3 regions of the Erwinia sp. 1181_3 genome follow, and region 3 is predicted to be linked to each of the others. Evidence: predicted binding sites of a transcription regulator. Region 3 holds the regulator's gene; each other region holds the start of a gene.
The links. The regulator PurR, encoded in region 3, represses purine synthesis genes. The targets are predictions, from matches to a motif close to CANGCAAACGTTTGCNTG.
Positions count from the first base shown of each region.

Region 1 (3,282 bases), on a different contig from region 3:
TCAGTTTGCTGGTGTAAAACAGATCGGCAGTTTGCTGCTGAGCCTTTGCTGTCTTCTCACTGACCAGGGTAATGGCGGTTGGCGGGCGATGATTGAAATAGGTTGAGATCACCGGTTTTGGCAGACCCATCGCCGTTGAAAGCAGGTCCACGCTCTGTTCACGATGGCTGCGCGTCAGGGCATCGGCCTGGCTGAAGGTGTCCAGTACCTGTTGCAGAAACACGCCATTCTTTTCGGTGAACGGGCGAGTTGCGAGGTAGAACGAGCCGGTCAGATTTAACGTGTCGCCATTTTTCAGTACGCGCACGCCGCCCTGCTGGATGGCCGCAGAGTAATAGGGATCCCAGATTGCCCAGGCGTCAACATCTCCCTGCTGGAAAGCGGCGCGGGCATCCGCAGGCGTCAGAAACGCAGGCTGAATATCATTGAAACCCAGTCCGGCCTCTTTTAATGCACGTAACAGCAGATTGTGGGAGCTTGAGCCCTTCTGGAAGGCCACTTTATGGCCCTTCAGGTCTGCCACGGTTTTCAACGGACTGTCTTCACGCACCAGAATCACTTCAGATCGTGGTTTTGGCGGTTCGGAACCGACATACAACAGATCCGCGCCAGCGGCCTGAGCGAAAATCGGCGGGATGTCGCCGGTGCTGCCAAGGTCAATGCTGTTGACGTTTAATGCTTCCAGCATCTGTGGCCCGGCAGGGAACTCTACCCATTTAATGGTGGTATGCGGGAAGCGCTTCTCCAGCAGCTGGTGGGATTTCGCCAGCACCATACTGACCGAGCCTTTTTGGTAACCAATACGGACCTGGTCGGGGGCCGGGATGGCGTCAGCAGCAATCGCCTGGCTGGCCAGCAGCCCGGTTATCAGCAGGGTGCTAAATATGCGAGCAAACAATGTCATAGACGGTCACCTTTTCAGACGGCAGCAGCCAGAGGTTGATGGCGGCGGGCAAGTGCATGCCAGAAGGTATCGATCGACTCTGCCAGCCGCTCAGCCAGAATCGGAGAGAGTTCAGGCGTCCGGTCGTAATGGCTGATCTGCGTATCGTCAGCGAATACCCCGTGCAGCACTTCCTGCGCTTTCAGTGCATTCAGAACGGGTTTCAGTGCGTAATCGACGGCCAGCAGATGGGCTACGGTGCCGCCTGTTGCCAGCGGTAACACCACTTTATGTTCCAGCGCACGTTCTGGCAGCAGGTCAAGCAGCGTTTTCAATGCCCCGGCAAACGATGCCTTATAGACAGGGGTTGCGACGATCAACCCGTCAGCCGATTCGAGGTCTTCCTTTAAGGCCAGCAGGGCGGGGGAATCGAAGCGGGCATACAATAAATCTTCGGGATTGAAGTTATGCAGATTCCACGGGATAACCTCGACGCCGCGTTTTTCCAGCGCATGCTGGCAAATGGTCAGTAGTGCGGTGGAGCGTGAAGGAAAACGGGGGCTTCCCGCCAGAGTAATAACGCGCATAACCTCTCCTTATAACCAAAAGTTATTGATAAACGAAATTCAAGAACCGATGGCTCATCCTGACAGAGCGCGTTTGGACGCTTAAATGATTTATCCGGCATATTTTTGCCAGTTTGCACATATAGCGCGGCATAACGGCCTTGATGAAGTAAAAAAACCGTCGATTCAGGCCCGCTTTTGCGCCAGGTCATTTCCCTTTACCCCATGAAACCCGGATAATACGACCCCGATTTTCCATCGGGACCTCAGGAGTGACCATGTATTACCCTTTCGTTCGTAAGGCGCTGTTTCAGCTCGATCCTGAGCGCGCGCATGACCTGACTTTGCAGCAGTTGAAGCGTATCTCCGGCACCCCGCTGATGGGTCTTATCCGTCAGTCGCTCCCTTTTAAGCCCGTAACCTGCATGGGACTGACCTTTAAGAATCCACTGGGCCTGGCCGCTGGCCTGGATAAAAACGGCGAATGCATTGATGCATTTGGTGCGATGGGGTTTGGTTCCATTGAAATTGGTACCGTGACGCCGCGCCCTCAGCCGGGCAATGATAAGCCGCGTATGTTCCGGATTGTGGCAGCGGAAGGGATCATCAACCGCATGGGCTTCAATAATATGGGCGTTGATAACCTGGTAGAGAATGTTAAAAAAGCCCATTTTGACGGTATCCTCGGCATTAATATTGGCAAGAATAAAGATACCCCGGTAGAGCAGGGTAAAGACGATTATTTAACCTGTATGGATAAGATTTATCCGTATGCCGGCTACATCGCCATCAATATCTCTTCACCTAACACCCCAGGCTTACGATCTTTACAATACGGCGAAGCGCTGGATGATTTGCTGGCGGCGATTAAAATCCGTCAAAACGATCTTCAACAGATCCATCATAAATATGTTCCTGTGGCGGTTAAGATCGCACCGGATCTTTCTGAAGAAGAATTGATCCAGGTGGCCGACAGTTTAGTGCGCCACAATATTGATGGCGTGATTGCGACCAATACCACCCTCGATCGTGAGCTGGTAAAAGGATTAAAGCACGCGGAAGAAGCGGGTGGGCTAAGTGGTCGTCCGGTACAGCTGCGCAGTACCGAAATCGTTCGCCGTCTGGCGCTGGAATTACAGGGGCGCATCCCAATTATTGGCGTTGGTGGGATTGATTCACTGGTTTCGGCGCGTGAAAAAATGACGGCGGGTGCTTCGCTGGTGCAAATATATTCTGGATTTATTTACAAAGGACCGCCTTTGATAAAAGAAATTGTGACTCATCTCTAGGTTAATTTAGCGTTAAATATGCCAGGGGCTTTATTTTCGCTGCTGTCTCGTTTATATTTTGTGCTGTTCAGACAATATTCAAATTTTACAGAGCGAGCTGAGAGCGTTAACGAAGCCTCTGGTTTCCGGAAAGGGAATATGCTTTTCCGGCTACTTGTAACTAAGTATTAATACAGGAACCATCATGAGGATAAAACCAGACGATAACTGGCGTTGGTTTTTCGACGAAGAACATGACCGGATGATGCTCGACCTGGCGGACGGTATGTTATTTCGTTCCCGCTTTCCGCGCAAAATGTTAACGCCTGATGCTTTTGATGTTTCCGGTTTCTGTGTTGATGATGCTGCACTGTTTTTCACCTTTGACGAACGCTGCCGTGATACGCAATTGAATGCCGATCAGCGAGCTGAGCTGGTGCTGAATGCGCTGGTGGCCACGCGTTTCCTGAAACCATTGATGCCTAAAAGCTGGCATTTTGACAGCTATATTCAGGGAAACTGGCGTCCGGCTGACGGTGAACTGGTCAACGTCAAGGTCTCTGAC
Region 1 is NZ_VTDE01000002.1:461,498-464,779, reverse strand. It holds gene FY046_RS06565 (aliphatic sulfonate ABC transporter substrate-binding protein) at 1-904, opposite strand, end outside; gene ssuE (NADPH-dependent FMN reductase) at 919-1,470, opposite strand; gene pyrD (quinone-dependent dihydroorotate dehydrogenase) at 1,728-2,738, shown strand; gene FY046_RS06550 (cell division protein ZapC) at 2,923-3,282, shown strand, end outside.
Region 1: a site for PurR is predicted at 1,565-1,582, ahead of pyrD (quinone-dependent dihydroorotate dehydrogenase). Genes of this name have one in related genera too.

Region 2 (3,282 bases), on a different contig from region 3:
CTACTTCGGTAAGAAAAAGTATCTGGTGATGCTGGAGCGCGCAGGCTATGTTCCGCAAACGCTCCCACTGAAAGAGAGCCCGAACCTGTGGTATCTGCTGGGCAACATTCCGCTGCTTGGCATCCCTGGCTGGCTGGTGGTCGACCCGTTCTACGGGGGCATGTATAAGATTGAACCGGAACGCTTACAGACCATCATGAATCCGGTTGGCGCGCGAGGCGGCTAAACGAACAACGGCAGGTCGGGCTATCCCACCTGCCGTTGTTGTTTACTGCGCCGTGGTTTTGACCATACCCTGCGCGGGTTTAAATTTTTCCAGATACTGATGCTGGAAAATGCACATGCGGATGGTATTGCGATATTCACCGTTGATAAAGAACTCGTGGATCAGCTCGCCTTCAATTTCAAAGCCCAGCTTACGGTAAATATGGATGGCCTTTTCGTTCTCTTTATCGACGATCAGGTAAAGTTTGTAGAGATTAAGGACCGAAAATCCGTAATCCATCGCCAGTTTCGCGGCTTTACTGGCCAGCCCTTTTCCCTGATGGCTGGGGGCAATAATTATCTGAAACTCTGCACGACGGTGGATATGATTAATCTCCACCAGTTCAACCAGCCCGGCATTACTTCCATCGTGTTCAACCACAAACCGACGTTCGCTCTGATCGTGGATATGCTTGTCGTAGAGATCGGACAGCTCAACAAACGCCTCGTACGGCTCTTCAAACCAGTAACGCATCACGCTGGCGTTGTTATCCAGTTGATGAACAAAACGCAGATCCTCGCGTTCGAGCGGGCGCAGTTTCACACTGTGATCAACAGACTTGGCAGACATAAAAATTCCTTTTAGCGGACGCAATATTGCCGGAGGAGTATAGCGGTTTATTGCAGGCAAAAAAAACGCGCCCTCAGGCGCGTTATGTCAGCATTGGGGATATCCCCGGGTTATCAGAAGTTGTAACCGACAACCAGGTAGTAACCGAAACCGTTTGATTTCACGTTAAAATCACCTTTACCGAAGTTCAACTCGGTGCCGTCATTCCACTGGCCGCCGTTGTGGAAGTAACGCGCCACAACAGAGTAGTGCCAGTGATCGTAGCCCAGCGAGAGAATATGGCTGGACGCGATAGAGTTGCTGGTGCGTGACGGGCCGGCTTTATCGGCGAGGTCAGAACCCCAGTCAAAGTTGGTAAAGCCGATATAGGTCAGGTTGCCGCCCCACAGCTGAGTCAGTGGAACGAAGTATTTCACCTTGAAGCGGTAGCCGTCCCAGCTGTCTTCATTGGCTGCACCGTAGTTTTCCCACTGGTATTTGGCATACACGTTCAGTGACAGGCCCACATCAGAATGGGTGTCGATGTCGGTACCCAGACCCATATACCAGGTATTCTGGCGGCTCGCCTTGTTGTCGCCCATATCGTAGATATAGTTGTTGGCGAAATACCACTCTTTGAACGGACCAAAACCAAGGTTGGTGCCGGTCAGTTTATCAATAGAGAAGCGCGGTTCGATCTCCATGAAGAACGGAGAACCATCATCCCACGCGCCGACATCGTTACCGTTACCCACGCCGAAGAATTTAGGAACGTCGATGTAGCCGTAGAAATCGAACCAGTCCTTTTTCGCAAACGCTTCATATTCCAGATAGACGTCGTTGTTCAGCTGCGGCCCGAAGCGGGTGTGATAGCTTCCTACGACGTTCACGCTCTGATGCCACCAGTCAGAAACATATTCCGGACTGTTGGTTTCGGCGAGAGAAACATTGGTATAGGAAAGTGCTGCCAGTGCGCCAGCCATCATAATTTTATATTTCATTATTATTACCACATGCTCTGAGACCCTGCTCGGCAGCCAGCGCGCTGGTCGGGTCATGTTATCTACGGGCGACAAATGGGTGCTTGTGACTGTAACAAAAACACCCGCCATGAATACTGCGGCAGTGTGCCGCTATCAGGGCATTAGGAAATAGAGATTGCTCACACTTGTCAAATTCAGTTTCATTTTAATTCAGTTAAAGTGTGATGAATGTCACATTAAAGTGCCGTGTGAGGGGAACTTTTCCCGTAATGGGGTTTAGGGCCGTTTGTGGCAAAGCGAAAACGGTTGCCTGCCGGAAATGGCAGAAATACGGGGAGAGTGGACATACTGAAACACCAGGAGTGTGCTTCACGCTCTCTGGTTATTAATAATATTTTCTTATATTACGGAGGGTTGGCAGGGGGGCGTTAATCACACTGGTTACCGATTTTTGCCAGGGCGTGGCGGTCATTTTTTGCTGCCTGTTGCGCCAGAGTGACAAAATCATCATCGCTATACATCAATGACGGCGAAGGCAGGTTAGCCATACGATCACCGCGCCAGATTTCAAGTCGTGCAAATTGTGACAACGGACGATGGTCAAAATGATCGGGTAACGTCAGCCACAGTTCCGGCACAGTATCCGCAGGACGCGACGGCAGCCGCTGGTGACTGACGCTGTAGTTGCGCAGACGCACCAGAAATTTGTCGGGCAGGCGACAATGGTTGTTCCACCATATGCCATCCAGCATATCAAAGTGAAAGCGGGTGGCTTGCGGGCTGACGGCTTGTAGCTGTGCGAGCGCCAGCGGAAGCATCTGTGCCATCGAATATTGATACTGCGGCAGTGATGATGCTCCGCCCGAATTAAGTATATCTGTAGCCATGCGCGCCCCTAGCAGATTGGAATAGAGATCTTCTGGTGAAAATGCGGAAACGGTTTCAGGATAGCCGGGTACGGACTCGAAGCCATACCACTGAGCGACCTCATGCCAGGCGGCGAGCTGAAAGGCGAGGTAAGCCGCCAGACTGACACTCAGATTGTAACGCGCCAGCATGTCTTCAGGGGGCGAGAACTGCCGTAGTCGGATAATGCGTTGCCCGAGTTCATCGCTCATCTTTATCGTGGTAGCACGCCCCAGCGCTGGCCAAATTTTGCTGAACAGCCATAGCGTGTTATCCGCGGTATCACGCACATGAGCAAGGTCAATAAATCCGCCCCGTCGGGTATAGATAATACCGTTGAGCTCGCTGTTTATTCCCGTAAGTGTCGTAAAGATGCTTTTCCAGCTGTCGTTATAGTGATGCTTTCCCGTGTTATCAGGATCGACGACATTACGTAATTGAAAAAAGGGGACAGGAACCCCTAAAAGCTTAGCCCGAATGTTATAGCCAAAAGCACAACAAGGGCGCAGACCATCAGGAGGAGGGAGTGGCAGGATCGCTGGCCAGACGTGTTGCGCGGGTGTGGGCGGAAGCTGAAAA
Region 2 is NZ_VTDE01000017.1:21,820-25,101, forward strand. It holds gene FY046_RS23055 (hypothetical protein) at 1-226, shown strand, start outside; gene speG (spermidine N1-acetyltransferase) at 269-835, opposite strand; gene FY046_RS23065 (nucleoside-specific channel-forming protein Tsx) at 949-1,815, opposite strand; gene FY046_RS23070 (DUF4056 domain-containing protein) at 2,226-3,282, opposite strand, start outside.
Region 2: a site for PurR is predicted at 2,093-2,110, ahead of FY046_RS23065 (nucleoside-specific channel-forming protein Tsx). Genes of this name have one in related genera too.

Region 3 (3,282 bases):
ACCCTCTAAATCAGCACGGCTTCTGCTGGCAAAAAAACTGAAAGAGAAAGAAAAGAAAAAAACCAGCGTGGCCCCGGTGCGTAATGCGAAGGTGGAGAAGAAAACACTGAGTAAAAAACTCGCGGCCAGCAAAAAAGCAGATAAAAAACATTATGGTCGTCAACGCGCAGGCAGCAAAGCCACTGACGATGATAACGATGCTCTGAACGCCCCGCTCAAACTCAGCAAAGCGCATCGCGCTCGCTACCAGAAAGCACGTGAGACGGCGATGAACAAGCTGATGGGCCAGCTCGGTAAACCTTATCAATGGGGCGGCACCTCTCCGAAAACCGGTTTCGACTGCAGTGGTCTGGTGTGGTATGCCTATAAAGACCTGGTGAAGTTCAAGATCCCACGCACGGCTAATGAAATGTACCATCTGCGTGATGCGGCTTCGATTAAGCGCGATCAGTTAGAGAAAGGTGATCTGGTCTTCTTCCGTATTAACGGACGTGGCACAGCAGATCATGTTGGCGTCTATCTGGGTGGAGGGAAATTTATTCAGTCTCCACGGACAGGTAAAGATATTCAGGTCAGTGCGTTGAGCGAAGATTACTGGCAGGAACATTACATCGGTGCGCGCCGTATGATGACGCCTAAAACGATTCGATAATGCGTGTGGGTTCGGGAAGAGTTTCCTCCTCCCGTGCAAGAATTAATGCATTACCGCCGTAAAACTAAACGCAATAATCATCAGCAGTGAACCCACAACGGTCAGCGCCGTCATTTTCATATCAGTGTTCATTCTCTCTCCTCAATAACCTTGTTATTAGTAAGCCAACAGATTTTCCCACAGTTACCCGTAAAAATCTCGTTTTCTGTGCGCAGCCTTGTTAGAATTCTTTATTCCGTTGCGCAACACCGTTGGCAACGTGTAAAAGTCAGCACTGCATGTCACTCTACGGACGATTTTACCCCTTCCCGACCCTTTGAGACAGCACCCAAAATAATTCTGGTCGGGCAGGAATGGCTGTACCCAGGCAAACGTTTAACCAATTAGTTATCAAAATGTTACGATAACACCAGGAGTACGATTTTCATGGCAACAATTAAGGATGTGGCAAAGCGCGCCGGTGTTTCAACCACCACTGTGTCTCACGTGATTAACAAAACGCGCTTTGTAGCCGAAGAGACGCGCGAAGCGGTATGGGTTGCAATCAAAGAATTGCATTATTCCCCCAGCGCCGTAGCCCGCAGTCTGAAGGTCAACCACACCAAAACCATTGGCCTTCTGGCAACATCCAGTGAAGCGCCCTATTTTGCAGAGATCATTGAAGCAATAGAAAACCGCTGCTTTGCCAAAGGCTATACGCTGATTTTGGGCAATGCGCACAACAACCTGCAAAAGCAACAGGCCTATCTGTCAATGATGGCGCAAAAACGCGTCGATGGGCTGCTGGTGATGTGTTCAGAATATCCTGACACGTTGATTTCTATGCTGGAAGATAACCGTAATATTCCGATGGTCGTCATGGATTGGGGCGAATCACGCGGTGATTTCACTGATACCGTGCTTGATAATGCTTTTGAGGGTGGTTACCTGGCGGGGCGCTACCTGATCGAACGCGGGCACCGCGATATCGGCGCGATCCCAGGCCAGCTTGAGCGTAATACAGGCGGTGGCCGCCATGCCGGATTCCTGAAGGCACTGGCAGAAGCGGGCATCACTTTGCGCGATGAATGGCTGGTGCAGGGCGATTTTGAACCTGATTCTGGCTATCGCGCCATGCAGCAAATTTTGTCGCAGAAGCAGCGCCCAACGGCCATTTTCTGTGGCGGTGATATTATGGCCATGGGCGCGATTTGCGCAGCAGATGAAATGGGGCTACGCGTACCGCAGGATATTTCAGTGATCGGTTATGATAACGTGCGCAACGCCCGCTACTTTACGCCCGCACTGACCACCGTCCACCAGCCAAAAGAGCGTCTGGGCGAAACCGCTTTTGATATGTTGCTGGACCGTATTACCAGCAAGCGCGAAGATCCGCAAACCATTGAAGTTCACCCTTCACTGATCGAGCGTCGTTCCGTTGCCGATGGTCCTTTCCGCGACTACCGCCGTTAATCACTCACCTGCCACTGGCCAGGATGTTCGCTTAACCACTCTGCATTCAGGGTTTCTGTGCTCCCCAGATAGTCCAGTAACCAACTTAGCGCCGGTGAGGCGCTTTGTTCCGACCAGCTGAGATAACAGGGACTGTCGGGAAACGGGGACGTCAGCGTCACTTCTCCTAACACGCCTTGTTGCAGCCAGGGCTGGGCAAAATGACCGGGTACCATCCCAACACACAGCCCGGCTCGCAGGCAGTCAAACGCACTTTCCCAGTCAGGCACCACCAGCCGTCGTTGATTATCTAATGTCCACGTGGTGCGTTTCGGCAAGGCACGTGAGGTATCTTCCAGCACCAGCGATGGCCACTCACGGATTAACGTCTCGCTTAACGGTCCCTCATGGCTCAGCAGAGGATGTGACGTTTTCACCACGCAGCGCCAGTTAAGACTTCCCATATCACGAAAAGCAAAACGTCCTCGTACCGGGATCGCCTGAGTCGCACCGATCGCAACATCGACGCGACCGTCAGCCAGCGCATCCCACACACCGTTGAACACTTCCGGCATGATATGCAGTTCCATATCCGGAAAATGCCGGTAGAAATCCACGACCAGCTGCCGGGTGCGTGCCGGGCGCACAATTCTGTCGACCGCAATATTGATTTGTCCCCGCCAGCCGTTAGCCACCTGTTGACAGCGTGTGCGGGTGGCGAGCATTTTTTTGATAACAGCACGACCTTCTTCAATGAAAACCCGTCCGGCGTCCGTCAACTCCACATCACGATGACGACGCTCAAACAGACTCACGGCCAGCCAGGCTTCCAGCTGGCGCACGGTATAACTTACTGCGGAGGGGACGCGATGCAATTCCGCCGCAGCAGCGGTAAAGCTGCCCGTCCTCGCCACCGCATCAACCACTTCAAGAGAATGTTCAGACCACATGATTCGCCTTCAATATTTTTCATCGCAACCCACGAATATTAGCGTTTCACAGACGGGTCAGCACGCGATTACACTGCACGCGTAAAAAAATTGTCTAATAAGAGTTAAAAACCATGCGTTCCAAAGGATTTATGATTTACCTTGCGCTGCTCAGTATGCTGGGCTTTCTTGCTACCGATATGTACCTACCCGCGTTTGGCGTGATGCAACAGGACTTACAGACGGAAGCCGGCGCCATTAGCGCCAGTT
Region 3 is NZ_VTDE01000004.1:389,204-392,485, forward strand. It holds gene FY046_RS13770 (C40 family peptidase) at 1-652, shown strand, start outside; gene cydH (cytochrome bd-I oxidase subunit CydH) at 695-784, opposite strand; gene purR (HTH-type transcriptional repressor PurR) at 1,079-2,104, shown strand; gene punR (DNA-binding transcriptional activator PunR) at 2,101-3,033, opposite strand; gene punC (purine nucleoside transporter PunC) at 3,147-3,282, shown strand, end outside.